DNA from 4 places in the Streptosporangium sp. NPDC051023 genome. Region 3 is predicted to be linked to each of the others. Evidence: predicted binding sites of a transcription regulator. Region 3 holds the regulator's gene; each other region holds the start of a gene.
What was found. Region 3 encodes LexA, which represses DNA repair genes until DNA is damaged. Its sites were predicted from a motif close to TCGAACANNTGTTCGA; they were not measured.
Positions count from the first base shown of each region.

Region 1: a site for LexA is predicted at 2,476-2,491, ahead of ruvC (crossover junction endodeoxyribonuclease RuvC). Genes of this name have one in related genera too.
Region 2: a site for LexA is predicted at 4,757-4,772, ahead of AB0395_RS43030 (enoyl-CoA hydratase family protein). Genes of this name have one in related genera too.
Region 4: a site for LexA is predicted at 3,966-3,981, ahead of AB0395_RS08835 (SAV_6107 family HEPN domain-containing protein). Genes of this name have one in related genera too.

Region 1 covers NZ_JBFBCE010000113.1:14,963-22,081, reverse strand. Annotated here, with positions in the region: gene ruvB (Holliday junction branch migration DNA helicase RuvB) at 1-1,048, opposite strand, end outside; gene ruvA (Holliday junction branch migration protein RuvA) at 1,239-1,859, opposite strand; gene ruvC (crossover junction endodeoxyribonuclease RuvC) at 1,856-2,443, opposite strand; gene AB0395_RS42755 (GNAT family N-acetyltransferase) at 2,546-3,703, opposite strand; gene AB0395_RS42750 (YebC/PmpR family DNA-binding transcriptional regulator) at 3,818-4,570, opposite strand; gene pdxT (pyridoxal 5'-phosphate synthase glutaminase subunit PdxT) at 4,574-5,164, opposite strand; gene AB0395_RS42740 (MFS transporter) at 5,263-6,471, opposite strand; gene AB0395_RS42735 (MarR family transcriptional regulator) at 6,523-6,939, opposite strand; gene AB0395_RS42730 (alkaline phosphatase D family protein) at 7,032-7,119, opposite strand, start outside.
Region 2 covers NZ_JBFBCE010000116.1:4,932-12,050, reverse strand. Annotated here, with positions in the region: gene AB0395_RS43050 (M4 family metallopeptidase) at 1-976, opposite strand, end outside; gene AB0395_RS43045 (nitronate monooxygenase) at 1,193-2,257, opposite strand; gene AB0395_RS43040 (CoA-transferase) at 2,369-3,121, opposite strand; gene AB0395_RS43035 (CoA-transferase) at 3,118-3,996, opposite strand; gene AB0395_RS43030 (enoyl-CoA hydratase family protein) at 3,993-4,742, opposite strand; gene AB0395_RS43025 (SDR family oxidoreductase) at 4,877-5,779, shown strand; gene AB0395_RS43020 (helix-turn-helix domain-containing protein) at 5,841-6,416, opposite strand; gene AB0395_RS43015 (methyltransferase domain-containing protein) at 6,465-7,119, shown strand, end outside.
Region 3 covers NZ_JBFBCE010000073.1:39,011-46,129, reverse strand. Annotated here, with positions in the region: gene AB0395_RS35595 (vitamin B12-dependent ribonucleotide reductase) at 1-1,531, opposite strand, end outside; gene nrdR (transcriptional regulator NrdR) at 1,617-2,078, opposite strand; gene AB0395_RS35585 (hypothetical protein) at 2,378-2,728, opposite strand; gene lexA (transcriptional repressor LexA) at 3,221-3,931, shown strand; gene leuS (leucine--tRNA ligase) at 4,119-6,587, opposite strand.
Region 4 covers NZ_JBFBCE010000010.1:11,733-18,851, reverse strand. Annotated here, with positions in the region: gene metF (methylenetetrahydrofolate reductase [NAD(P)H]) at 41-973, shown strand; gene AB0395_RS08855 (GNAT family N-acetyltransferase) at 983-1,546, opposite strand; gene AB0395_RS08850 (YbaK/EbsC family protein) at 1,730-2,209, opposite strand; gene AB0395_RS08845 (L,D-transpeptidase family protein) at 2,328-3,113, shown strand; gene AB0395_RS08840 (hypothetical protein) at 3,274-3,444, opposite strand; gene AB0395_RS08835 (SAV_6107 family HEPN domain-containing protein) at 4,228-4,674, shown strand; gene AB0395_RS08830 (PP2C family protein-serine/threonine phosphatase) at 4,909-6,135, opposite strand; gene AB0395_RS08825 (transcriptional regulator) at 6,287-6,781, opposite strand; gene AB0395_RS08820 (universal stress protein) at 7,053-7,119, opposite strand, start outside.

The DNA of each region.
Region 1 (7,119 bases), on a different contig from region 3:
CCGAGTCATCCCCAAGATCGGGCATCATCGAGGCACCGAACGCGTCGGGGGGCGGCGTCAGACCCAGGTGGACCCAGGCTGCGGCGGTCGCGACACGCCCTCTCGGCGTGCGGGCCAGCAGCCCCTGCCGTACCAGGAACGGCTCGGCGACCACCTCGACCGTCTCCGGCTCCTCCCCCACCGCCACCGCCAGCGTGGACAGGCCGACAGGACCACCGCCGAACTTGCGCAGCAGCGCGCCCAGGACGGCGCGGTCGAGACGGTCGAGCCCCTCCGCGTCCACCTCGTAGAGGTTCAGCGCCGCCGAGGCGACGTCCCTGGTAATCACCCCGTCGGCCCGCACCTCGGCGAAATCGCGCACCCGGCGCAGCAGCCGGTTGGCGATGCGGGGCGTACCTCGGGAACGTCCGGCGATCTCGTGCGCGGCGTCGCCGGGAAGCCGCAGGCCGAGCAGCCGCGCGGAGCGGTGCAGCACCTGCTCCAACTCGGCGACGTCGTAGAAGTCCATGTGCGCGACGAACCCGAACCTGTCGCGCAGCGGCGCGGGCAGCAACCCGGCCCTGGTGGTCGCGCCGACCAGGGTGAAGGGCGCGACCTCCAGCGGGATCGCGGTCGCCCCCGGCCCCTTGCCGACGACGATGTCGACGCGGAAGTCCTCCATCGCGAGGTAGAGCATCTCCTCGGCGGGACGGGCCATCCGGTGGATCTCGTCGATGAAGAGGACCTCTCCCTCGGAGAGGGTCGACAGGATCGCCGCGAGGTCGCCGGCCCGCTCGAGGGCGGGTCCCGAGGTGATCCTGAGCGGCACGGAGAGCTCGGTGGCGATGATCATGGAGAGGGTTGTCTTGCCCAGGCCGGGGGCACCGCTCATCAGCACATGGTCGGGGGGGCGGTTACGCCGCAGCGCGCTGTGCAGCACCAGTGACAGCTGCTCGCGCACCCGCGCCTGACCGATGAACTCCTCCAGGCGCTTGGGGCGCAGCGCCGCCTCGATCAGCCGCTCGTCGCCCTCGGCCTCGGGCGAGACCAGATCCCGCTCTGCGCTCACGCCGGTCCACCTTCACTCACTCGGGCACCCGTCCTGGTGGTCCCACTCCCGCCTGGCGCGCGACGCCGTTCCCGGATCCGTGTCCCCGTCACGGACCCGCAGATCCGCGTCCCTGTCACGGACTCGCACGGGTGAACGGCCGCGGAAGGCCGCGGGCGGGCGATCCGTCCCCTTGTCTCGGAGTCCCCCGTCATCGGACGCTCAGCGCGCGCAGCGCGGCCTTGAGCAGCGCCGCCACCTGCGGGGCGCGGCCCTGCGCGATCTCGGCGTCGGCCTGGGGGGCGACGGCGGCCACCGCCTCGTCGGCGTCCCTGGCCGAGTAACCCAGGCCTACCAGTCCCGAGTGCACCTGGTCGCGCCAGAGGGGCACGGCCACGCCGCCGTCGAGCGCGGCGTTGACGGCCTCCTCCGGCGTGCCGAGCTTGTCCTTGAGGTCGACGATGATCCGCTGGGCGCCCTTCGGGCCGACCCCGGGGACCCGGGTCAGCGCCTTGACGTCGGCGCTCGCGACGGCGATCCGCAGCGCGTTCGGCGTGTGCACGGCGAGCATGGCGAGGGCGACCTTGGGGCCCACCCCGTTCGCCGTCTGCAGCATCTCGAAGACCGCGCGCTCGTCGTCGCCGCCAAAGCCGAACAGCGTCAGCGAGTCCTCGCGGACCACGAGGGAGGTGGCGAGCCTGGCCTCCTCCCCGACCCGCAGCGCCGCCAGCGTGCCCGGCGTGCAGTGGACCAGCACGCCGATCCCGCCGACCTCGACCACAGCTCCGTCGGGTGCGATCGCGGCCACCCGTCCCCGCACCGAGGCGATCACTTCGTGGTTCCTCTCGAGTATCCGGCCCTGCCCCTGCCGCGGAAGTAGGCGGCGGGGGTCGTCGCGGGCCCGGTGGCGGCCCTGGCGACCGCCTCCGCCAGCCGGTTCTGCGCCCCGCCCCGCCACACGTGGCAGATCGCGAGCGCGAGCGCGTCCGCGGCATCGGCGGGCTTCGGCATCGCGTCGAGGCGCAACAGCCTGGTCACCATGGTCCCCACCTGCTGCTTGTCGGCCGTGCCACTGCCGGTGATCGCGGCCTTCACCTCGGACGGCGTGTGCAGCGCCACCGGCAGCCCCCTGCGCGAGGCGCACAGGATCGCCACGGCGGAGGCCTGTGCCGTGCCCATCACGGTTCTGAGGTTGTGCTGGGCGAAGACCCGCTCGACGGCGACCGCGTCCGGCCTGACCTCGTCGAGCCAGCTCTCGATGCCCGCCTCGATCGCCACGAGCCTGGCGCCGATCTCCTCGTCGGCGGGGGTGCGCACGACTCCGACCTTGACCAGGGTCAACGGCGCTCCCGGCCGTCCCTCGACCGCGCCGAGCCCGCACCGGGTCAGTCCCGGGTCGACCCCCATCACCCGCAGCTCGGGCAACCGCACCGACACGCCTCCGATCGCCGAACATCTGTTCGGTGCCAGACTCTACCGCTTGCGCGGACGCGACGCACGGTTACCCGGTGCGGCCCGTCAGAAGTAGTCGAGCATGTGGGGCCTGGCCTGGAAGGCGGCGTCGAGCGCGGCGTCGCCGTCCGCGGAGCCGGTGAGCATTCCCGTGCGGCGGAGGGTCGCGGTCGGGACCCCGGCGAACAGGGCGGAGAAGGCTCCGGCCGTGAAGACGGGCAGGGCCGTCGGCAGGGTCCCCGCGGGCTGGGCCGTTGCGGACCCGCCGGAGATGGACAGATGCCAGGGACCGGAGTTCGCGGGCCGCTGGGGGTCGTCCACCTGGATCACGGTCTCGAGGGTGACTCCGCCGGGGAAACCCCGCCGGGAGACCGCGGAGGCGAGGTCGACAACGCGGAACATCCAGCGGGTCTGGCCGACCTCGTCCTTCGGACGGTCGCCGATCAGCCAGAAGACGGGGTCATCCGGGGCAACAACCGCGTGGACCGACTTGGCGATCGAGGCGGAGGAGCCAACCAGGGACCACAGCGCCCTCGCGGTCGCCTCCGAGGCCGCGACGAGAGTGGAGACCTCGAGGTTTGGGCCGTGCCAGCGATAGATGACGAAGCCGTCCTTCGCCAGGTACATGAAGTCGTCTTTGGCCGCGAGACGCGACTCCCAGGCGGCGACGCCCCAGCAGACGGGGCCGCAGGCGCGGGTGGCGGCGTGGACGCCGCGGAGGACCGAGACCGCCTCGGTGGCGTCGCCGGGGCCCATTCTCCGGATCTCGACCGGCTCGGTCTGCCTGATGGCCCGCAGGGCCTCGGTCGGCAGCACGGCCCGGTGCATGGCGCCCGCGTGTTCCCAGCCCAGCGAACGGTAGATGCGTGTGGTCGCCGGATAGAGGGCCGAGATCGGGTGTCCCAGGTGGGCGCAGCGATCGAGGGCGGCCTGCATGATCGTCCTGCCGACGCCCCTGCCCCTGTCCTCGGGGGCGACGGTGACCGAGGCGATGCCGCCCATGGACATCTGCCTGCCGTGCCACCACTGGGTGAAGTCGTTGATCCGGCTCGTCGCGACCAGGCGAGGGCCGTCGAAGGCGCCGAGGTATCTCCCCTCACCGAGCATCGGGGTCACCAGCCTGACCCAGTCCTCCTGCTCGGCGTCCGAGACCGGCCCGAAGGCGCGCCTGCGATTGTCCGTCACCGCGTCGAGATCGTCGACCGTCAAATCACGTAGCTCCACAGTCACCCAACCTAGGCAGCGGGCGCGGGGAAAGGCGAATCGGTTCCGCGGCCCGGACGAGCGGGCGCCCGTCTCGGGGAGACGGGCGCCCGCAATCCGGTTCTCTTGGACCGCTCAGGCGTCGAGCTTCTCCAGGACCTCGTCGGAGACGTCGAAATTGGCCCAGACGTTCTGAACGTCGTCGCTGTCCTCGAGGGCGTCGATCAGCCTGAAGACCTTGCGCGCGCCGTCCTCGTCGAGCGGGACGTTCAGCGTCGGCAGGAAGCTGGACTCCGCGGAGTCGTAGTCGATCCCCGCGTCCTGCAGGGCCTTGCGGACCGGGACGAGGTCGGTGGCCTCGGAGACGACCTCGAACTGGTCGCCGAGGTCGTTGACCTCCTCGGCCCCGGCGTCGAGGACCGCGGTCAGCACGTCGTCCTCGGACAGCTCACCCTTGGGCACCAGCACGACGCCCTTGCGGTTGAACATGTAGGACACCGAGCCGGGGTCGGCCAGGGAGCCGCCGTTGCGGGTCAGGGCGACCCTGACCTCGGAGGCGGCACGGTTGCGGTTGTCGGTGAGGCACTCGATCAGCACCGCGACCCCGCCGGGGGCATACCCCTCGTACATGATGGTCTGCCAGTCGGCGCCGCCCGCCTCGAGGCCACCGCCGCGCTTGCGAGCGCGCTCGATGTTGTCGATCGGGACCGAGCTCTTGCGCGCCTTGGTGATGGCGTCGTAGAGCGTCGGGTTGCCGTCCGGGTCGGGGCCGCCGGTCCTGGCCGCGACCTCGATGTTCTTGATGAGCTTGGCGAACAGCTTGCCCCGCTTGGAGTCAAGCGCGGCCTTCTTGTGCTTCGTCGTCGCCCATTTGGAGTGGCCGGACATCGGCTAGAGCTCCCTCACCATGTCAACAAAATATGAATGCACACCGACATCCCCGGTAAGTTCCGGGTGGAAGGACGTGGCGAGCAGCGGTCCTTGGCGGACCGCGACGATCCTATCCTCAGCTTCGGCCCGAGCCAGCACTTCGACATCGGAACCGACAGATTCCACCCACGGGGCGCGGATGAAGACCGCGCGCAGCGCGCCTCGGCCGGCGAAGTCGATGTCGGCCTCGAAGGAGTCGACCTGACGGCCGAACGCGTTGCGGCGGACCACCATGTCGATGCCGCCGATGGTCTGCTGACCCTCGACACCGCCCTCGATCCGGTCGGCCAGCATGATCATGCCGGCGCACGAGCCGTAGGCGGGCATGCCGCTCTTGATCCTCAACCGGAGCGGTTCGAGGAGCTCGAACGTCTCGGCGAGCTTCCACATCGTGGTCGACTCCCCGCCCGGGACGACCAGGCCGTCGACCGCCTCCAACTCGCCGGGGCGCCGTACGGCCACCGCCTTCGCGCCAACCGCCTCCAGGGCACGCGCGTGCTCACGCACGTCTCCTTGCAGGGCGAACACACCGATGGTCGGGGCGATGCTCACAGTGGTCCTCTCAAGGGGCTCGGAATGCCCCTTCAGCGTATGGCCACTCCACACGTCGCCCCAAACCGGATCTTCTTCACCGGCCCCTTCGCGTCCGGTCAGGCCGCGACGGAGGCGTCCTGGAGAGTGTGGCCGACGTCGACCCGCTCCAGGCTCCTCATGTGGTGGCGCCTGCCGTACAGGACGGCCATGCCCGCCAGGCAGCAGGCCGCGCCCAGGCAGTACGGCACCGCGGGACCGATCTCCTCCCCCAGTTTGGTCACGACGTAGGGCGCGAGCGCGCCGCCCATCCAGCGGACGAAGTTGTATCCGGCCGAGGCGACGGGCCTCGGCGCGTCGGAGACCTCCATGGCCGCCTCGGTGAACACCGTGTTGTTCAGGCCGATCGGGATGCCGGACAGGACGACGAAGACGACGATCCCCGTGTGGCCGGACAGCGCGATGCCCACCTGGAGGAGGGCCAGCACGCCCAGGGAGAGGTGGAGCACCTTGACCGAGCCGATCCTGCGTTGCAGGGCGGGGGCGCCGAAGACCGAGGCGAGGGCGACGCAGGCACCCCAGCCGAAGAAGACCGCACCGATGCCGTAGGGCGACATGCCGAGAATGAACGGGGTGAAGGCCAGGATGGTGAAGAAGGCGAAGTTGTAGAAGAACGCGGTGAACGCCGTGGTCGACAGGCCGCCGTGGGCCAGAGCGCGGAGCGGGTCGGCGAGACGCGTCCGCGCGGTGGGCTTGGGGGTGGCCTTCAGCAGGGTCGCGATGAGGACGAACCCGATGGCCATGAGGGTGGCGGTGCCGAAGAAGGGAGCGCGCCAGTTCCAGTCACCGAGGGCGGCTCCGACCAGCGGACCCATGGAGATGCCCAGGCCGAGGGCCGCCTCGTACAGGACGATGGCCGCCTCGGCGCCACCGCTGGCCGCGCCGACGATCACCGCAAGGGCGGTGGCGACGAACAAGGCGTTACCCAGCCCCCATCCGGCGCGAAAGCCGATGAGCTCGCCGACGCTGCCCGAGGTTCCGGCCAGAGCGGCGAAGACGACCACCAGGGCCAGGCCGAGCAGCAGAGTGCGCCTGCCGCCGATCCTGCTTGAGACCCAGCCGGTGAGGAGCATGGCCACGGCGGTGACCAGGAAGTAGCTGGTGAACAGCAGGGAGACCTGGCTGGGCCCGGCGTTCAGGCCCTTGGCGATTGAAGGCAGGATCGGGTCGACCAGGCCGATGCCCATGAAGGCGACGACCGCGGCGAACGCGGTGGCCCAGACGGACATCGGCTGGCGCAGGATTCCACCGCCGCTCTGTGAGGACATGGAGTGACTCCTTGGGAGAAGGGAGGGGACGGACCCCGGGAGGGGCGGGTGTCAGGAGCGGCCCAGTTTGGCCAGCGCGGGCAGGGCGACGGAGATGGCCTCGCGCTCGCCCTGGGTGAGCGTGTCGAGCTGCCCGCTCAGGTAGGCGACGCGGGATCGCCGTACGGCCACCAGGCGGGCGCGGCCCTCGTCGGTGAGCTCGACGGTGCGGACTCTGGCGTCCGCCGGGTCGGCACCGCGCGCCACCAGGCCCGGTTCCTCGAGCCGGTTGATCTGCACGGTCATGGTGGGCAGCTGGACGCCGTGCTCCTCGGCGAGCTCGGTCATCCTGCGGGGGCCGCCCTCCAGAGAGCCCAGCACGGCGTACTGCTGGCTGGTGAGCGGCTGGCCCGCGACCGCGCGGCGCAGCAGCAGCACCAGGTGGCGCAGTTCTTTGGAGAGACTTTCCGCAAGTTCGTCCGTCGTCATAGTTAGCCAGTCTAACTTAGCCTGGCTAACTATTATTCCGAAAAGAGGGCGGCGCCCCGCGAGGCGCCGCCCCTTTGCGGCTCCGGGCGGCCTCAGGGACGCTTGGTCTCCAGGTCGACGACCTCCTGGACGAGATCCGCCTCGGGCAGCCCGGGCGTCCTGCGCGCCGACGGGTCGAGC
Region 2 (7,119 bases), on a different contig from region 3:
CGCTCCAGGTGGCGTTGGGCTGCCTGTTCCCGACGAAGATCGGGAAGCCGTGGCCGTTGCCGTCGAAGCCGTCGCGGCCCAGCCACTCGCGCAGCATGTCCCATTCGTGCTGCGCCGCGAAAAGGGAGTCGACGCAGCTGGTCTCCATGTCGGTGGGCGAGGCGTTCCCCCAGTCGTCGTCGGCGCCGTCGATGGGAACGTTGTCGACCCTGCTGCACCTGAGGCCGGGGCGAACCGGGTCGATGAGGGTGTAGGCGCCGGGCGAGCCTGAGGTGTCGATGTGGACGGGGTCGCCGTTGTAGTAGCTGTGGCCGACGCCGTGGCGCACATCGTCCCACCGGTCGACGATCGAGCCGTCACGGGCGTCGACGTACACGTGGAGCCTGGCCTGGCCGTCCGTCGAGGCGCCGGTGACAACGCTCTCCCAGGTCAGACGGGGACGGACACCGGCGGCGTGCACCGTAAGGCGTGGCGCGCTCTGGCCGGTGACGGAGGTCAGCAGGTCCCGCGCGATGACGCGGGCCCGCTCCGCGGTGACGACCGGCGTGGTCTCGACACCGTCGAGGCCACTGCGCTGGCCGGTCACCGCGGCGGTGACCGCGGCGCCGCCGCGGTCGGTGGCGACGATCACGTCACCGCCGAAGACCGGCAGTCCCCGATATAGGCGCTTGTAGGTCAGGTACTGCAGGCCGCGCGGGCCGAAGGCGACGGCCGGGCGCTCAAAGGTGTCGCCGTCGCCGGTGTGGAGGGCGTCGGCCCGGTCGGTGAGGATCCGGTCGGCGGTGGCGAGCGCGCGGGCACGGGCGCGCTCGTCGGGGGGCGCGTACGGAGCGGGGGACGCCGCACCCGCCACCTGGGCCGCCGACGGGTTCGGCGGCGACGCGGTGACAGCCGCAAGGCGGCCGGGAGAGGCGGAGGCGGGCGGGGCCGCGTACAGCGTGCCGGCCGCCAGCGTCCCCGCCGCGAGTAACGCCACGGTACGCGTTCTGCTGTTCGATCTCACTGTCGATGACTCCTCTTGGGGTCCTGGGGGGAGGAGACCAGGAGCCGGACGGGCCGGGCTCACCTCAAGGTGGCATCGAAGATCGGATACGAGTAGCTAACACCTTGCCATGCGACGGCGTTATGCCTCTTTAGAGACACGCGGCGGAACGGCGTGCCGCGAGCGGGTCCCCGGGCCGGGCGAGGTGCCTCAGGAGACCAGGTTGGCGCCGAGGCCGCGCAGAACGTCCGCCGCCTGGGTGACGACGGCGTCGATCAGCTCCTCGCAGGAGGGCAGGTCGTCGATGAGGGCGACCACCTGGCCCGAGGCCATCACACCGAGGTCCGGTCTGCCGTCCACCATCGCCGCCTTGAGCAGCATGGGCGTGTTGGCCGCCATGAGGACCTGGGACCAGGTGAGCTCCTTGCCGTGTTTCATCGCCAGGCCGTCGCGGATCATGGCGGCCCATGACATGCCGGAGATGCGGCGGAACCCGGCGGCGTTGCGCACCGCGCGAGTCAGCCTGGACAGGCCGTTCGAGCGTTCCAGCGCGTTCACCAGCGGCGTGCGCAGCACCCGGTGCGGCATGCCGTCGACCTGCCGGGTGACCACGGTCTCCGAGGTGCCGAGATAGGTCCGCTTGACGGCGTCGGGCACCGAGCTGTCGGAGGTGAGCAGGAACCGGGTGCCCATGGCCACCCCCGCCGCGCCGTACGCGAGGGCGGCGGCCAGGCCACGGCCGTCGAAGAAGCCTCCCGCGGCGATCACCGGGATGTCGACCGCGTCGACCACCTGGGGCAGCAGCAGGGTGGTCGCCACAGCTCCGGTGTGACCGCCGCCCTCGCCGCCCTGGACGAGCACCGCGTCCGCGCCCCACGCCGCGACCTTCTCCGCGTGGCGGCGTGCCCCGACCGACGGGATGACCACGATCCCGGCGTCCTTCAGCCTGGCGATCAGCTCCTGGCGGGGGGCGAGGGCGAACGAGGCGACCTTCACCCGGTGCCTGATCAGCAGGTCGATGCGCTCGCCCGCGTCGGAGGCGTCCGCGCGCAGGTTGACCCCGAAGGGGGCGTCGGTGCGCGAGCGGACCTCCTCGATCGCGCCGGCGAGCTGAGGGAGGGTCATCGTGGCCGAGGCGAGGATGCCCAGGCCGCCCGCGTTCGCCACGGCCGAGACCAGCCGGGGGCCCGCGACCCAGCCCATGCCGGTCTGCACGACGGGGTGGCGGACTCCGGTGAGCCTGGTCAGCGGGGTGTCCAGCTTCTGATCGGTCATGTCAGCGCCTCCCGTCGCACGGTGCCTTCTGCGGGAACGTCTCCATCATGCCCGGACCTCTCCGTCCCCCCGGCCCTCCGTCGTGGAAGGCCCTCGGGCGGAACGCCGCGGTCATGCCCGGACCTCCCTGTCCCGCAGCGCCTTCGGGTCCAGCACCTCGCGGATCAGCCGCAGCTCCTCGTCGGACGGCCGCCGGGTCTCCGGCACGTCGCCGTCGATGACGAGCTCGAAGCCGGTGGCCGCGACGACCTGCTCGACCTCGACCCCGGGGTGGACGGAGACCAGCCGCATCGAGCCGTCGGGGGTGCCGAAGTCGAAGACTCCCAGGTCGGTCACCACCCGGCGCAGGCCGTGGAACCGGGATGCGTGCGCGCCCAGCTCCGCCGCGCGGTCGTAGCCGACACCGCTGACCACGTCCACCTTCGGCACGAACACCCGGGTCGACTGCCTGGGGATCCAGTAGCTGGTCGGGTTGCAGATCGTGTTGCCCGGGGCACCGCGCACACCGAGGAGCTGCGACGTCGGCCGCGCCCACTCGCCGACGGCGGAGATGTTGGTGTTGCCGTGCCTGTCGATCTGCGAGGCGCCCATCATCACGTGCCGCCTGCCGTTCTGCACCAGCCACAGGTGGTCACGGAACGGCATCCATCCCTCGACGGGACCGGCGGGCGCTCCGAACGGCACCGGCTCCGCGGTGAGCAGCGGACCGCCATCGGTGGTCAGCAGGCCCGGCTCGAAGGTGAGCCGGGCGAGCCTGGCGCCCAGAATCGAGCAGGTGCCCATCGCCGCGGCCAGGATCTCCCCGTCTCCGCGCCAGGCCTCCGCGCAGGCGACGACGCAGATCTCCGCACGGGTCGCGCTCATCGTCCCTCCTCCTCATGCCAGCGCCGTACCGCCTGCTGGTAGGCCATCTCGTCTCCTGAAAGGAACCGCTCGGTGAACGCCGCCCACGCCTGCGGGTCGGCCGCCGAGGTCGCGTAGTGGCGCTGGAACGCCTCGTCGCGGCCACCGTCAGAACCGTCGGCGGTGCCGCAGTCGGTGAAGTGGCCGCCGTTCGGGGTCTCCACGACCCCGGTGACGTGCATGCGGCTGACCAGCAGGGTCTGCGGCGGCCCTTCGAGCTTGCCCGGGTCGACCAGTCGCTCACAGCTCAGGTAGCAGCGGGCGGCGGCCTTGGCGAACAGGTCGTCCATGTACGGGTCGAGGCCGAGGTACTGGCCGTTGCCCCGGGTGTCGGCCCGGTCCAGGTGGAGTAGCGCCACGTCCAGCGTCAGCGCGGGCACCGCGACCAGTTCCTCTGTCTCGTCGTACGGCGAGCGGACCGTGCGCAGCCCCGGGTTGACCCGCATGACGTCGGAGCCGAGCCCGGCCCTGGTCGGCAGGAACGGCAGCCGGTGCGCGGCGGCGAGCAGGCCGAACATGAACATGCCCTCGTCGTACTCGGCGAACTCGATGGCCCCGCTCTGCCTGGCGGCCCTGAAGTGCGGTTCGAGGGGGATCGAGTCGAGCGTCACGAACGGGGCGACCACCTTGCGGACCTTGCCCGCCGCGCACAGCAGGCCCACGTCGGCCCCGCCGTACGACACGATGGTCAGGTCCGTGAGCGAGGAGCGGAAGATCGCCCTGACCAGGGCCATCGGCTTGCGCCGCGAACCCCAGCCACCGATCCCGATCGTCATGCCGCTCTCCAGCGATCCGACGATCTCCTCGATCGATGTCGTCTTGTTCGTCGTGTTCACCGGGCTCCCTCCGAGACGAAGGCGTCGCGGTGCCGGTCGCCCGCGCCCATCAGGTTGAGCTCGAAGGTGAAACCCTGCTCGAAGCGGTAACTGCGCTTGACGTCGATCGGGTCGATGCCGTTCAGCGCCTCCTTGGCCCTCCTGATGACGTAGGGGTCCTTGCCCGCGATCTGGGAGGCGACCTCGAAGGCGGCCTCGCGCAGCCGGTCGCGCGGGACGACCTCGAGCACCGAGCCGAAGTCGTGCAGCTCGGCGGCGGTGACGTTGCGGCAGGTGTAGACCATGGCACGCATCAGCTGCTGGGGAACCAGCCGGGCCAGGTGCGTGGCCGCGCCGAGCGCTCCCCTGTCGACCTCGGGCAGGCCGAAGTAGGCGTCCTCAGCGGCGACCACGATGTCGGCGTTGCCCGCCAGGCCGACGCCGCCGCCAAGGCAGAACCCGTGCACGGCGGCGATGACCGGGACCTCGCACTCGTAGACCGCGGCGAACGCCGCGTAGCAGCCGCGGTTGGCCCCGACCAGCGCGTCGTGCCCCGTGCTCGCCTGCATCTCCTTGATGTCGACTCCGGCGTTGAAGCCCCGGCCCTCGGCGCGCAGCACCACGACGTGCGTCCGCGGGTCACGCCCCGCCTCCCGCACGGCCCGCGCAAGCTCGAACCAGCCCGCGACGGTCAACGCGTTGACCGGGGGCGCGTCGACGACGACCTCGGCGATGCCACCACCGTGGTTCCTGGTGGAGATTCCCATACGCTACCTTTCCACCAAACATTTGTTAGAAATAAACGTAGCAGACGGGGTGGCCTCCTGACCTCCCCCGGATCCCGGTCGTCATCATCGTCAACGAGCCGTCGGCGGCGAGTCGCCAGCGAGGAGAGCTGAGAATGATCTGCAAGGACCGCGTCGTCATCGTGACCGGCGCAGGACGCGGCCTCGGCCGCGCGCACGCCCTGGAGTTCGCCAGGCAGGGCGCCAAGGTCGTGGTCAACGACCTCGGCGTGAGCGCGGCCGGCGAGGGCGACTCCGAGGGGCCCGCCCAGGAGGTGGCCGCGGAGATCCGCGCGCTGGGCGGGGAGGCGGTCGCCGACGGCTCGGACATCGCGACGGACGGCGGGGCGCGGCGGCTGGTCTCCACCGCGCTGAAGGCCTTCGGCGGCCTGGACGTGCTGGTCAACAACGCCGGATTCCTGCGCGACCGCATGCTGGTGAACATGTCGGAGGAGGAGTGGGACGCGGTGATGCGTGTCCACCTCAAGGGCCACTTCCTGCCGCTGAAGCACGCCGGGCTGCACTGGCGGGCCGAGGTGAAGGCGGGCCGCCCGGTGGACGCCCGGGTGATCAACACCTCGTCCGGAGCGGGCCTGCTCGGCAGCGTGGGGCAGGGCAACTACTCCGCGGCCAAGGCGGGCATCGTGGGTCTCACCCTGGTCGCCGCCGCCGAGCTGGGCCGGTACGGCGTGACCGTCAACGCGATCGCCCCCGCCGCCCGCACCAGGATGACCGAGCAGGTGTTCGCGGCCACGATGGCGGCCCCGCAGGAGGGCGCCTTCGACGCGATGGCGCCGGAGAACGTCTCCCCGCTGGTCGCCTGGCTCGGCTCAACCGAGTCCCGGGACGTGACCGGGCGGGTCTTCGAGGTCGAGGGGGGAAAGATCTGTGTGATGGAGGGCTTCCGGCACGGGCCGTCCTCCGACATCGGTGCCCGCTGGAACGCCGCCGACCTCGGCCCCGAGATCGCCGGCCTGCTGCGCGAGACCACCCCGCCGGAGCCCGTCTACGGCGCCTGACCCGGCCGCGGGCCCGGCGAGGCACCGGTCGCGGCGCTTTCCCCGGGCGCGGCGGCCGGTGTCATGTCAGCTCGCGGAGATGGGTGCGTTGCCCCTCGTGATCGAGGACGCACAGTATCTCCGCCGGGCCGTCGTCGGTCCCGAAGGCGTGGGGGATCATGGTGGAGAACTCGGCCGCCTGGCCGGCCTCGACCCTGATGGTCCGCTCCCCGAGCAGCAGTGTGAGGGTTCCCGACAGGACCGTGAACCAGTCCCTTCCGGGATGAACCTTCAGCTCGTCGACGCCGCGCCGGACCGGTTTGGTGATGCGCATCTTGGCCACGGTCACGTCGTGCGGCCCGCTCTGCCGGCTCAGCATCCAGGTGGTCACCCCCCTCGACGCGTCGTGCCGCGGCCTGATCACCACGTCCTCGTCGTCGACGGCCTCGACCAGTTGGTCGATGCTGGTGCCCAACGCCCTGGCGATCGAGCTGAGCTGGTCGAGGCTGATCCGCCGATGGCCCGTCTCGATGCGGCTCAGCGTGGAGGGGCTCAGGTAGCACCGGGCGGCCAGATCGTCGAGCGACCAGCCCTGGGCCACGCGCAGTCCCCTGATCCGCTTGCGCACCAGGCCGTCGAGGTCTCCGTCTTGCTTCATACGCAAGATGGTATGTCAATGGCGCAAGCTCCCCATAGGGTTCCAACCATGGGAAATCACCACCATCATCACCAGCACTCCGCAGCCGAGCACGACGGGGCGGCCATGGCCGAGCTCCTGGACCTGGAGGCGGAGGTCCTGCACTCGTACCTGTCCGAGGTGACGGCCTGGATCCACGAGCTGACCTCGGATCTGCCTCCCCGCCGGATCCTCGACCTGGGCAGCGGAACCGGAGCAGGCATCCTGACCCTGCTCCGGCGCTTCGAGGAGGCCGACGGGATCGCCCTGGACGTCGACGAGCACATGTTGCACCGCCTCGGCGGCAAAGCTCGCGATCTGGGCATGGACCACCGGGTCCGCACCGTCCAGGCGGACCTGGACGTGGCGTGGCCGGCCGTCGGCACCGTCGAGCTGGCCTGGGCGTCCGCCTCCCTCCACCACATGGCGGATCCCGACCGCGTCCTCACCGAGGTCTTCTCCTCGCTGCGCCCCGGCGGGCTCCTGGCCGTGCTCGAAATGGACTCCCTCCCGTTGCCGCGTTTCCTGCCCGACGACCTCGGCCTCGGCAGGCCCGGACTCGAAGCGCGCTGCCGCGCCCTCCTGGCCGAGACACTGGCCGACCGGCTGCCGCATCTCGACTCCGGCTGGGGCGCGCGCCTGGCCGGAGCCGGCTTCGCCGTCGAGGCCGAGCGGACCTTCGCCA
Region 3 (7,119 bases):
CCAGGGTGCGCAGGTCGTGGTCGGCCTCCGCGTGCTTGCGCATGACGCGCTTGTGCGCGTCGGCGTTGCGGGCGTAGCCCTCGTACGGCCCGACGACCGCGGCCAGCTCGGCGCTGCGGCGGTAGGAGACGCCGGTCATCAGCGAGGTGATGGCGCCCGCGATGGCCCGCCCGCCCTCTGAGTCGTAGGCGTGGCCGGTGGCCATGAGCAGTGCACCGAGGTTGGCGTAGCCGATGCCGAGCTGGCGGTAGGCCCGGGTGGTCTGGTCGATCTTCTCGGTCGGGAAGTCGGCGAACGTGATGGAGACGTCCATCGCGGTGATGATCAGCTCGGTGATCTTCACGAAGTTCGCGATGTCGAAGGAGTCGTCGTCCTTCAGGAACTTCAGCAGGTTGATGCTGGCCAGGTTGCAGGAGGAGTTGTCCAGGTGGAGGTACTCAGAGCACGGGTTGGACGCGGTGATGCGGCCGGTCTCCGGGCTGGTGTGCCAGTCGTTGATCGTGTCGTCGTACTGGACGCCGGGGTCCGCGCACTCCCAGGCGGCCTTGGCCATCTTCCTGAACAGGTCCCTGGCGTCGACCTTCTCGATGACCTCGCCGGTGAGGCGGGCTCGCAGGCCGAAGTCGCCGCCGTTCTCGACCGCGCGCATGAACTCGTCGGAGACACGCACGGAGTTGTTGGCGTTCTGGTACTGGACGGAGACGATGTCCTTGCCGCCCAGGTCCATGTCGAACCCGGCGTCACGCAGCGCGCGGACCTTGTCCTCCTCGCGCGCCTTGGTCTCGATGAACTCCTCGATGTCGGGGTGGTCGACGTCGAGGACGACCATCTTGGCCGCGCGGCGGGTCGCGCCGCCGGACTTGATGGTGCCCGCCGAGGCATCCGCGCCGCGCATGAAGGAGACCGGGCCGCTGGCCGTGCCCCCGCTGGAGAGCAACTCCTTGGACGAGCGGATCCGGGAGAGGTTCACCCCGGAGCCGGAACCGCCCTTGAAGATCACGCCCTCTTCCTTGTACCAGTCGAGGATGGACTCCATCTGGTCGTCGACAGCCAGGATGAAGCAGGCGCTGACCTGCTGCGGCGAGGCGGTACCGACATTGAACCAGACCGGCGAGTTGAAGCTGAAGACCTGGTTGACCAGGGCGTGCTTGAGCTCGTGATCGAAGATCTCCGCGTCCTCCTCGGTCGCGAAGTAGCCCTCCTCGACCGCGGTCCTGGTGTAGACGCCGACCACCCGGTCGACGAGCTGCTTCAGGCTCCACTCGCGCTGCGGGGTGCCGACCGCGCCGCGGAAGTACTTCGTGGTCACGATGTTGGCGGCGTTGACCGACCAGGACTCGGGGAACTCCACGCCCCGCTGCTCGAAGTTGATCGAGCCGTCCCGCCAGTTGGTCATGACGACGTCACGGCGCTCCCAGGACACCTGGTCGTACGGGTGCACCCCGGGTGTGGTGAAGATGCGCTTCATCTTCAGCCCCTTGCGCGACCGCTTTCCCCCACGCGCGGCTGCGCCACTGACCGTCTCCGTCATGACTTCCCCCTTTCAGGGCTCCGCAGAGCCCTCGAGTCGGACCACTTCAACGCGCCGCTTGTTCCCCCGGCGCCCGGGGACTGACTCAGTCGCGCCTGGCGGAACGCTCGGCGCGCAACTGCTCGATCTCCGCTTCGAAGTCCGCCAGGGTCTCGAAGCTGCGGTAGACCGAGGCGAACCGCAGGTAGGCCACCTCGTCCAGCTCGCGGAGCGGTCCCAGAATCGCCAGCCCGACCTCGTGGGCCGCGATCTCCGCGGACCCGGTCGCCCTGATGCTCTCCTCGACCCGCTGGCCGAGCTGGGCCAGCGAGTCCTCGCTCACCGGGCGGCCCTGGCACGCCCGCCGGACACCGGCGATCACCTTGTCCCTGAAGAACGGCTCGGTCACCCCGCTGCGTTTGCTCACCATGAGCAACACCGTCTCCTGCGTGGTGAACCTGCGCCCGCACTCCGGGCACGTGCGCCTGCGGCGGATGGCACCGCCGTCCTCGGTCGACCGGCTGTCGATGACCCGCGTGTCAGGGTGACGACAGAACGGACAGTGCACGTGCGTCGCCTCCTCGACTTGCCTAGCGGCTCACCTTTCTCGTGTTGCTCCGCTTACTTTCGCAGCCTCCGTCAGGAGACGCTCGCGCACGCCCCTCGAATGGTCGAGATGCGGTAATAGAAACACAATCTATGGTGGAGCAGAGCGATGATGCCACTAGATGTTGTGGTCCAACCGTAGAAGCGTCGGGGCATGAACGCAAGTTAGGAAGACCCTGCGGACCGAAGTCGCTGATCAGCGCATCGCATCGGCGACAGCCGGGCGTGTCGCCCTCCGGGCGACCCCGCTCCTGGGCCCGCTCAGCGGGTGGAGGCTTCGGGCAGACGGAGCCGGGCGCCGGGCCGGATCACGGAGCCGGACAGGTCGCCCGGATCCATTATCGGCCGGACCCCGGGCGCAGAGTCACGCTCCGTCGCCACGAGGCTCGCCACGCCCGGCGAAGTGGCCCCCGCACGCGCCACCACCGACAGCCCCTCAGGGGCACGGCGCTGGAGCGCGAAGGCGGCGTCGATGCGGGCGCCAACCCAGATCGCCCCCAGGGTGACGAGCGCGAGCGCCAGGACGACCACGATCCTCCCCCGCCGGGTCAGCCGGATCGGCGGGGTCTGACGTCGCCCTCTCCGCGCAGGGCCGCCCCTCCGGGCGGTCACCCGCCCGCCTCCCCCTGCGGCCACCCCTGCGGCATCCCTGACGGACACACGGCCGACTCCGCCCGCCATCCCTCCCGCGGTCGCACGGGAGGCCCCTGCACCCCCTCCGGTGATCGCACGGGAAGCCCCTCCGCCTCCCCCTGCGGTCGCACGGGAGACACCTCCCGCACCCCTCCGACCAGCACCCCCCGCGGTCGTTCGCCCCGCTCCCGCGGCGGCTGCCCGGTCGGTGCCCCCGACGACGGTCAGCCGGGGCCTGGATGTCCTCGCGGTCGCCTTCATGGTGCCCCCATCCCCTCGACCTGGCCGAACACATGTCGAAGAAAGATCGGCGAATCGAACACGATGTCGATCGAACTCCCGTACGATGTTGTACACCACGCCACCGCTTATTTCGAGGACCATTCGAACAATTGTTTGAGTATGATCTTCGGCGAGGGTACGGTCGCTGTGTGCGACGTAAGCAATACAGACCGGGAGCGAGGAGATCGTATGAGCGAGCACGACGAGAACGGTTCGGCCGTCAGCGACCTGGCGGTGCGCAGGCGTGACTCCCTTGGCCTCACCCCCAGGCAGCGCAAGATCCTTGAAGTGATCCGCGACTCTGTGCAACAACGCGGATACCCGCCGTCGATGCGGGAGATCGGCGAGGCGGTGCAGCTCACCAGCACCTCCAGCGTTTCGCACCAGTTGACGGCCCTGCAGCGCAAGGGTTACCTGCGCCGCGATCCACACCGCCCCCGCGCACTCGAGGTGCGCCTGCCCGGCGAACCGGTGCTGTGGGTTGATCCCGACGCGGGCGCCGACGAGACGCCGATCAGCCGCCCGACCGCGGCCTACGTGCCGCTCGTCGGCCGGATCGCCGCCGGTGGCCCGATCCTCGCCGAGGAGAGCATCGAGGACGTCTTCGCCCTGCCCAAACAGCTCGTCGGCGAGGGAACGCTCTTCCTGCTCCAGGTGACGGGCGACTCGATGATCGAGGCCGCGATCGCCGACGGCGACTGGGTGGTCGTCCGCCAGCAGCCCGTCGCCGACAACGGCGACGTGGTCGCCGCGATGATCGACGGCGAGGCCACGGTCAAGACCTTCAAGCGCAAGGGCGGCCATGTCTGGCTGGTCCCGCACAACGCGAACTACGACCCGATCCCCGGCGACGAGGCCACCGTCCTGGGCAAGGTCGTGGCGGTGCTGCGCAAACTCTGAGACGACACGTGTGAAGGAGCGACCCACCGTAGCCGAGGGCCACTCCTTCACACGCTCCGCCGGACGGTTCGCACCTTCCGGCGTTCACGTCTTCGACGGGTGTGCACACCCTTCAGGGAACGCGCTCTCTTCCCGCGCCCCTTGCGCGCCCGGTGAACGATCCCGGGCGCGGTACGGGTTCCGTGCCCTAGGGGACGATGTTGACCAGTTTGGGCGCGCGGACGATGACCTTGCGAGGAGCACCGGACAGGAAGGCCTGGACCTTCTCCGAGCCCAGCGCCAGAGCCTCCAGGTCCGTCTCTGAGATCTCCGGGGAGACCTCGATGCGGTCACGGACCTTGCCCGCGACCTGCACGACGCAGGTGACAGAGTCCTGAACCAGCAGTTCCGCCTCCGCGACCGGCCATCCGGCGGTCGCGACAGAGGCGGGGTGGCCCAGTCGTTCCCAGCCCTCCTCCGCCGCGTACGGCGCGACCAGGGACAACATGATCGACAGGGTCTCCGCGGCCTCGCGCACCGCGGGGTCAGCAGCACCCGGCCCCGAGTCGATGGCCTTGCGAGCCGCGCTCGTCAGCTCCATCATGCGCGCGACCGCGACGTTGAAGCGGTGCGACTCGACCAGCTTGGTGACCTCGTCGATGGTCCGGTGGACGACCTTGCGCAGCTCCAGGTCGCCGGCGGCGACGTCGACCCCGGGGGCGGACGCCGCACCGGCTTCGGCCATGACACGGAACGCGCGGGCCAGGAACTTCTGCGACGCGGCCGGGGAGACGTCGGCCCAGTCGATGTCGTCCTCGGGCGGACCGGCGAACACCACGGTCAGCCTGACCGCGTCGACGCCGTACGCGTCGATCTGCTGTCCCAGGTCGACGCCGTTGCCCAGGGACTTGGACATCGCCTTGCCCTGGTTGATGACCTGTCCCTGGTTCAGCAGGCGGGTGAAGGGCTCGGTGAAGTCGACCATGCCCATGTCGTGCAGGACCTTGGTGAAGAAACGCGAGTACAGCAGGTGCAGCACCGCGTGCTCAACGCCGCCGACGTACTGGTCGATCGGCCCCCACTTGCGAACCCTCTCGACGTCGAACGGGCCGCCCTCGTAGGTCGGGTCCACGTAGCGCAGGTAGTACCACGAGGAGTCGACGAAGGTGTCCATCGTGTCGGTGTCACGCCTGGCCGGGCCATCGCACTTGGGGCAGGAGACGTTGACCCAGTCCTCGGCCGAGGCCAGCGGGGAGACGCCCTTGGGAGCCAGGGCCTCACCGCGCAGGTCGGGCAGGGTGACGGGCAGTTGCTCGTCGGGGACCGGGACCTCGCCGCAGTCGGGGCAGTGGATGATCGGGATCGGGCAGCCCCAGAAACGCTGGCGGGACAGCAGCCAGTCACGCAGGCGGAAGTTGACCGCCGCCCTGCCGGTGCCGCGCTCGGCCAGCACCTCGACGATCTTACGGATCGCCTCGGTCTTCGACAGGCCGTCCAGCGGCCCGGAGTTGACCAGGGAGCCCTCTCCCGCGGTGGCGACACCGGTCTCGCCCGGGTCCGCCAGGCCGGTGTGCACGACGACCCGCACCGGCAGGCCGAACCTGCGGGCGAAGTCCAGGTCACGCTGGTCGTGCGCGGGAACAGCCATGATGGCGCCGTGGCCGTAGTCGGACAGCACGTAGTCGGCCGCCCAGATCGGCATGCGCTCGCCGTTGACCGGGTTGACGGCGTAGCGGCCCAGGAAGACGCCGCTCTTCTCCTTGTCCGTCGACAGCCGGTCGATGTCGGACAGCTTGGCCACCTCGGCCCGGTAGGCCTCGAAGGCCTCTCGGTGCTCCTCTGAGACGATCTCCTCGGCCAGCGGGGCATCCGGGGCCACCACGAAGAAGGTCGCGCCGTACAGGGTGTCGGGGCGGGTGGTGTAGACGGTGACCGGCTCGTCGCGGCCCTCGATCACGAAGTTGACGTCGGCGCCCTCCGACCTGCCGATCCAGTTGCGCTGCATGGTCAGCACGCGCTCGGGCCAGCCGCCCTCCAGCTGGGCCATGTCGTCCAGCAGCCGGTCGGCATAGTCAGTGATCTTGAAGTACCACTGGGTCAGCTCCCTGCGGACGACCTCGGCGCCGCACCGCTCGCACCTGCCGTCCTTGACCTGCTCGTTGGCCAGCACGGTCTGGTCGTTGGGACACCAGTTGACCAGGCCGCCCTTGCGGTAGGCCAGGCCGCGCTCGAAGAAGCGGATGAACAGCCACTGCGTCCACCTGTAGTAGTCGGTGTCGCTGGTGTGCAGGCGGCGGGACCAGTCGAAGGAGACCGCGTAGCGTTTGAAGGAGTTGGCCTGGGTCTCGATGTTGGCGTAGGTCCACTCGGCCGGGTGCGCGTTGCGCCTGATCGCGGCGTTCTCCGCGGGCAGGCCGAAGGAGTCCCAGCCGATCGGGTGCAGCACGTTGTAGCCGCGCTGGAACCAGTAACGCGCGACGACGTCACCGATGGCGAACACCTCGGCGTGCCCCATGTGCAGGTCGCCAGAGGGGTAGGGGAACATGTCGAGCATGTAGCGCCGCTCACGCGTGTCGGCGGGGTCGTCCGAGGCATGGAACGGGTCCAGTTCCTCCCACCGCTGCTGCCACTTGACCTGCAGTGCCTGCGGGTCGTAGTGCTGCTCGTCGCTCTGCATGTCGGCTCGCTCGCTCACGTCAATCTTCCCTCGGTATACGTCTGCGCAGATGATCTGACCCATCCGACCCAATAGAAAAACCCTCCGCTCACGCGAAGGGCAGCCGCACCGGCGAGGCGTCTAACGCCGAGAAGGCCGATGCGGCCCGGTAAGCAGCAGGGTCGCGGCACGCATAGGTCAAGACTATCGCAGTCCGCAAGTCATATTCGTGGCCTGGGAAAACGACCTCGATCACGGCAAACGGGAGACACCGGCCCAGGCAGTTCAGCACAATGGGGACGCTTACCTGTCTGGGACAGGCCGAGACCCGATGGGGACACATCCGTTGTGACCTCGCATGTCCCGTCAGTTTACTCTTCTCACCGTGGCACACTCAGTCGAGCCGGGGCAGGGCCCGGATCCCTCGGAGGCCGGCCTGCCGATGCAGGATCCACCAACCGACCCCACAGGACTCCAGTTCAGGGGGGCGTTCTCCGGTTTCCCTGTGAACGCCCCTGTCTCACGTGAGACCATGCCCAATACCCATAATTCG
Region 4 (7,119 bases), on a different contig from region 3:
CGGTTGTGGCGCTCCGTGGAGCGGCCAGTACTCTAGGGACATGGCTCTGGGTCGCTCGTCAATCTTTCCTGATCGCGTGCCCACCGTCCGCGAGCTTCTCGCCGCCGGTGGCCGGTCGTTCTCGTTCGAGTTCTTTCCCCCGAAGACCGACGAGGGAGAGCGGCAGCTCTGGCGTGCCATCCGGGAGCTCGAGGCACTGCGCCCCACGTTCGTCTCGGTCACCTACGGCGCGGGCGGCGGCACCCGTGACCGCACGGTCGAGATCGTCGAGCGGCTCGCCCACGAGACCACGCTGACCCCGGTCGCCCACTTCACCGCCGTCAACCACTCCCTGCGCGAGCTGCGCCACCTGGTCGGTAGGTTCGCCGGCGCGGGTGTGCGCAACATCCTCGCCGTGCGGGGCGACCCGCCCGGCGACGTGATGGGGGAGTGGGTCCGCCACCCCGAGGGCGTGCTCTACGCCGAGGAGCTGGTCCGGCTCATCCGCCAGTCCGGTGACTTCTGCGTCGGCGTCGCCGCCTTCCCCTACAAGCATCCCCGCTCGATCTCGGTCGAGGCCGACACCGAGTACTTCGTGCGCAAGTGCCGCGCGGGCGCCGACTACGCGATCACGCAGATGTTCTTCCGCGCCGAGGACTACCTCAGGCTGCGCGACCGGGTTGCCGCCAGGGGCTGTGAGACCCCGATCATCCCCGGCATCATGCCCGTCACCCAGATGAGCACGATCGCCAGGTCCGAGCAGCTGTCGGGTGCGCCGTTCCCGCCAGAGGTCGCGGCCAGGTTCGAGGCCGTCGCCGACGATCCCGCCGCGGTGCGCAGCCTGGGCATCGAGCACGCCGCCGAGCTCTGCCAGACCCTGCTCGACGAGGGCGCGCCCGGCATCCACTTCATCACCTTCAACCGTTCCAGCGCGACCCGCGAGGTCTTCCAGGCCCTCGACGTCGCGCCGAGGGCGGCCTCGCTGACGGCCTGATCCGCCGCTCTACCCGGCGGCGGGGGCGCCCGCCAGTGGGAGCACGGCTCCGACGATCGCATAGCGCTCGTAGCCGCCGGGGAAGACGAACTGGGTGAGCAGGTCGACGAAGCCGACGCTGCGGTAGAGGTGGCGGGCCGCCGTCGCCTGGTCGCGAGTCGACAGTACGGCGGTGCGCTCCCTGCGGCCCTCGCACAGGCCGGTGACCATCGCCCGGCCGATGCCCTTGTCCTGGTAGTCGGGATGGACGTGGATCTCGGCCAGCTCGAAGGCGTCGCCGAGCCAGCCGCGCGCCCAGGGCACCCCGTTGTGTTCGGTGACGGCCCGGCGGACGACGTCGTGCCACCACTGTCCGGGCTCGCCGTGGAAGCCGTAGGCGACGCCAACCGGCTTCCCGTCGGCACGCTCGGCGAACAGGCAGGTGAACCCGGGGTAGGTGGCGTGGTTTCCCATGATCGCCTTCCGGCCCGTGAGCTGATCGGCAGGCGGATGCATGGCCGCGGTGTAGATGTCGAGGACCGCGTCGAGCCCCGCGGTGAACTCGGCGGGGCCCACCCGTCTCAGTCCGATCACGAAACGCACCCTAGCAGGGCCGACATCGTGAGGGCTGCCCAAAGGTGCCGAAGTGACCTGCGGGATTTTTTACACGTTTAGCACTTTTCATGCCTGTTGACGGGGTTTTCTTGCGCCCTCGCCGACGGAGCCGCGGGCCGCGCGGCCCCGTCGCGGGTTTGTCGCGGGCTTGTCAGGCGACGCTCACCGCTCGACCTTGGCCGGGATCCCGCCTGTGACGCGGACGAGCTCGGTGAAGGAGGTCGGGAAGACGGTGTGCGGGTGACCGGCGGCGGCCCAGACCACCTCGTACCTGTCGAGCCAGACGTCGACCAGTGTCCTGATCGGAGCGGGATGGCCCAGCGGGGCGACTCCGCCGATGACCTGGCCGGTGGCCTCGCGGACGAAGTCGGGGGTGGCCCGCTTCACCTTCGCCGCGCCGATCGTCTCCGCGACCAGGCCGGTGTCCACCCGGTGGTCGCCGCTGGTGAGCACGAGGAGCGGTTCCCCGTCCGCGTTGAAGATCAGGCTGTTGGCGATGGCGCCGACCTCGCAGCCGAGCTGCGCGGCCGCGGCCGCCGCGGTCGGGACCGCCTCGGCGAACACGACGATCTCGCCGGTGACGCCGTGCTCTCTCAGGGCGGCGGCCACCTTCTCGATGTTTGGATGCAACTTTTCTGGCACGCGGTCACTCTAAACAGGTTGACCATTGATTACCGCTTCATAACCGTTGGCGGGGCGTGAGAGGTTGGTGCGCTATGGTCCGTGGTCTGGGCTTCAGTGATATGAGGGGATGATTTTAGTGGGGGTTGGACGGCAGCTTGGAGTGGCCGCGCTGACGACGGCGGGGGCCGTGTTCCTGTCGTCTCTCGGCGTCGCGAACGCCCAGGTCGTCACCGCTGCGGCGCCCGCCGCCGCGGTGAAGGCGGCGGCACCCGCGTTCGTCTCGCCGGGGCAGACGCTCAGGCTCGGGGCGAAGGGCAGCGCGGTCAAGACGCTCCAGACCAGGTTGAAGGAACTCGGCTATCAGCCCGGCACGCTCGACGGGCAGTACGGCGGGACGACCCTGACCGCGCTCTGGGCCTTCCAGAAAGTCAACGGCATCTCGCCGACCAGCACCGTGACGAGGAGGACCTGGAACGCTCTAGAGGCTCCCCGCGCCCCGAAGGTGCTGGTGCCGAACGGCAAGCCGACCAGGGTCGAGGTCAACCTCACCCAGCAGGTGATGGTCCTCTACGTCGATGGTCAGGTGAAGCTGATCAGCCACACCTCGTCGGGCAGCGGGATCCCGTACTGCGAGACGGCCACCTGGCAGGGCAAGACCCAGAAGTTCTGCGGTAGCGCCCGCACGCCGACGGGCGACTTCAAGACGACCTGGCGCAGGAGCGGCTGGCACAAGTCCTACCTGGGCCAGCTGTACAACCCGATCTTCTTCAACGGCGGCATCGCCTTCCATGGGGCGCTGTCGGTGCCGCTGGCCCCGGCCTCCCACGGTTGTGTGCGGCTGCCGATGCACGTGGCGGCGATCCTGCCCGGACTGCTGGGCACCGGGGTGCCGGTGCACGTGCGCGGCAAGTTCGTCCGGTAGGTCCCTGCCACCGGAGGCCCTGGCGTCGGAGCCCTGAAACCGAGGCTCTGCCACCGAGGCTCTGCCCCACCGGCGGCCTTGGCGTCGGAGGCTCTGGCGTCGGCTTCGCCCGATCACCTCGACCGGCATCCGCGGGGGCGGATGCCGGCCCGCGGGCCGGTTAGCGTGAGGGATCGCGGTTGAACAGCTTCTTCGCCCAGAGGTAGCCGGCCAGGGCGATGCCAGGTGCCGACGGCCTGGCCAGGTGGAAAAGAGGGGGAAAGAGGGGGAACGGCGCGCGGATCCCGCCGCCCGTGACCGGTGCGGGCAGGCCGTCTCGGGCTACGGCCAACGGCTTTCTACGCCGAAAACCGCACAGCGCTCAAAGTGTGTGTCGCCTATTTAAAGCGGTCATAGATATATGAATCCTCCAGGGCAATGGGGAAAGCCGCAGGGCACCGCCGCGCGCTTGTCTGTGTCTGGAGCGTTCCAGTGAGACTCGCCCCACCCGGCATCGCCTTCGTCGGCGGAAAACCCGTCGAATGCCGTCGTCGAACACGCGGGGCGGTGCGGCTGGCGGCTGGCGGGGCTGTGGCGAACGTCATGTGTGTTTCCTTCCCGGCCGTCTCGCCTCCTTTCCGATCCGTCTCGCGCTGCCGGACCCGCCTGAGGGCCGTATGACGCGCCCCGGTCCCGCGCGCAGGGTCCCGGAGGCGCCTTCCCTCGCCCCGAGGTGGTGAGAAGGGCTGTCCTCTGGCAGGTCGCGGCCCTTCGTTGGGTCCGGGACGCGTCCCGGACCCCTGGGTGGTCGTCGGGGCCGGAAGGGGCGACCCGGGCAGGAGAACTGCCTGGTCTTTGGCGTTTCGTGAAAGATCGAACTTTTGTTCGTGCGTTTGCTTGACACTATGGGTGGTCGAATTTATGTTCGATGTAATGACGTGAGACTCGCGGCTCACGTCCAGGGTGGTCGGCTTTGCTCGGATCGTCGGCGACGGCGATCGGCCAGGCCGGGGCGGACGGGGAGAGGGGAAGCTCCTCGTCCAACCGCCCGGCGGATTTGTCGGTGGGGTCTGCGATCGTTGACCTGACCGGCGAAAACGCCGGGAGCCGCTTGCGACCAAGGAGGCTGAAGCACATGACCCCTCGGCTCAGCGATTCCGATGGGCCCCGGCTCTCACCCACGGTGCGGGCGCATCTGACCGACGCACGCGACTGCCTCGAAGAGGCAGGCACCGCCCGAACCCCCGCCACCCGATACGTCGCCGCCCACCTGGCGGCGCTCAGGGCGGCCGCCGCCGTCCTGGCCGCACGGCCACGTCCCATGGACGGTCGCAGGCGTCGCCTGCGCAGTGCCTGGGAGTTGCTGCCCGAGGCCGAGCCCAGGCTCGCCGAGTGGGCCCCCTACTTCGAGATCAGCGCGACCAAGCGGGCGGCGGCCGAGGCGGGGATGACCCGCATGGTTTCGGCCAGGGATGCCGAGGAGTTGATCTCCGAGGCGGAGCGGTTCGTCGTCACGGTGGAGAACCTGCTCGGCGTGCCCGCCCAGCCCACACTGCCGACCAGGGTCCCCATGGCCGGATGACCCTCGTCCCACCGCTCGGCCAGGGAAGGTCCTGGCCGAGTGGTGTGTTCGGCTGCCCCTTGTCCGGTCAGGTGGACGTCTCTTCACCTGATCCTTCCACCGCTCGGCCTGGGGAAGATCCTGGTCGAGTGGTGTGTTCGGCTGCTCCTCGTCCGGTCAGCCGGATGTCTCTTCCCCTGTCGCGTGGTCGAGGGGCTCGCGGGGCGTGTGACGTGGCCGGCCGGCCCTCACGGGTCAGGCGGCAGAGGAGGCCGCCGGGCGGACGGCGCGGTGGCGAAGCAGGAGCATGGCGGCGTCGTCACCCAGCGGCCTGCCCACATGACGCAGCAGGTCGGCGCGTAGGGCGTCGAGGGCGAGTTGCGGGTCGGTGCCGTTCAGCAGGTGCGCCCTGGCAGGCAGCGGGTAGAACTGTCCCGTTCCATTACGCGCCTCGATGACCCCGTCGGTGTAGAAGAGGACCTGGTCGCCGGGTTCGAACGGAATCTGGTACGGCACGGCCTCGCTCGCCTTCAGCGACGCCATGCCCAGCGGGAGCGCCTCGTCAGGGGGGTCGGCGAACCAGCGCCTGCCGTCCGCGGTCAGCACCATCGGCGCCGGATGGCCGCAGTTGATGACGGTGATGGAGGTGCCCTCCGTCAGCTCGGCGAGGTCGGCCATCTCGGTGATCTCGGCCAGGATGGCGGTGACGAACTGCTCGCCGGACAGCTCCCGGGTCAGCGCGTTCTCCAGACGGGCCACCACGCCCTGCAGCTTGGCCTCGTCGTGTGCAGCCTCCCTGAAGGCCCCGAGCACCACAGCGGCCGTCTCAACGGCCTCCAGGCCCTTGCCTTGGACGTCTCCCACGATGATCCGCACCCCGTGCGGCGTGGTCACCACCTCGTACAGGTCGCCGCCGATGCGGGCCTCGGCCGTGGCCGAGGTATAGGAGACGGCCACCCCGATCCCCGGGCCCGCCCTGCGCGGCACCGGCCGCAGCAGAACCCTCTGGGCGGCCTCCGCCACCGAGCGGACGTCGGCGAGCTGGCGTTCGTGCCGGAGTCGTCCGGCGCTGGCCAGCACGCTGGCCACCGTGACGCCGAGGATGGCCGCCATGGTGATGTTGGTGCGGGGCATCCAGAGGATGTCGTTGTAGAGGCCGAGCGCGACGCACAGCGCCAGGGCGATCACGCCGACCACCGTGGTCCTGGCCAGACCGCAGGCCACGCTGGCGAAGGCGGGCCCGAGGGCCAGCAGCGGCAGCAGTCCCGACGTCGGCCCCGAGCCGAAGTCGATCAACGCGACCACGGCCATGACGACGAAGGGCAGCAGCTTGAGCGTGTCCTGGGTCCTGCTGCCTCCGACGGAGGTCAGCAGCCGCAGGAAGGCACGGGTCTTGGTCGACCCGAGCGCCGCCTTGACGGCGTCCAGCCGGGTTTTCGGGCGCGATTGAGAGTGATCGTGCCGATCCTCTCCCCGGGCCATGTCCACCACATCTCGTTAAATGCCATGTTTGCCTTTTCCTACCACAGCGATCGGGACCCGTGGCGGCGTGCAGGTCATGTTCTAACGAGAGAGCAAGATTTCCGGCTCGCGGGCACGCCTGACCGCGGCGCGCCCACGACCGGGCAACCCGTCAGAAGGACTCGACGGCCCTGCGGGCCTCCGGGTCCAGGACGCCCCAGGTGATGAGCTCCTCGGTCAGCTCACTGGGGGACTTGTCGTAGATCACGGCAAGGGAGCGCAGGTCCTCCTGGCGGATGGACAGCACCTTGCCGTTGTAGTCGCCACGCTGGCTCTGGATGGTGGCCGCGTAGCGCGCGAGCGCACCTGCCTTCTCCTTGGGGAGCTGGGCAAGACGCTCAAGATCGATCACAAGCTTCGGTGTCGGGCCCAACGGGCTCGGGGCACTGCCTCCCGGCAGAAGCTCATTGACCGGAACCCCGTAGAAGTCCGCCAGTTCGGCCAGCTTCTGCACCGTGACCGCGCGGTCCCCTCGCTCGTAGGAGCCGACGACGACGGCCTTCCAGCGGCCGCGGGACTTCTCTTCGACTCCGTGCAGGGACAAGCCCTGCTGGGTGCGAATCGCGCGGAGTCTTGCACCCAGCGACTTGGCGTATTCAGACGGCATCGTGTGGCCCCCCGGCTCTGTTATGTACTGCTTTCACTTGATTGTGCTCCCTCGCAACTTATGCCCCAACCACCGGGTTGGCGCCCGGGGCAGGCACCTTCGGTGACTGAAGCGTCAGGGTTTACCCGATAACGCCGCGAGGTGTGGTTACGGACAGTGACGGTAAAGCTGTGGGCGCCTAAGGTCAAGCTGATTGGAAAAAAGATGTCGAATCCGATCCGATGTGGTCCGCCTCAAACGCCGTGCTTGTCCCATGGCGGATAGTGAATCATCACGGTTTCTCGTGCTTCCCAGCGGTCCCTGACTTCTTGGGGGGATTCCTGGGCAACATCATCACA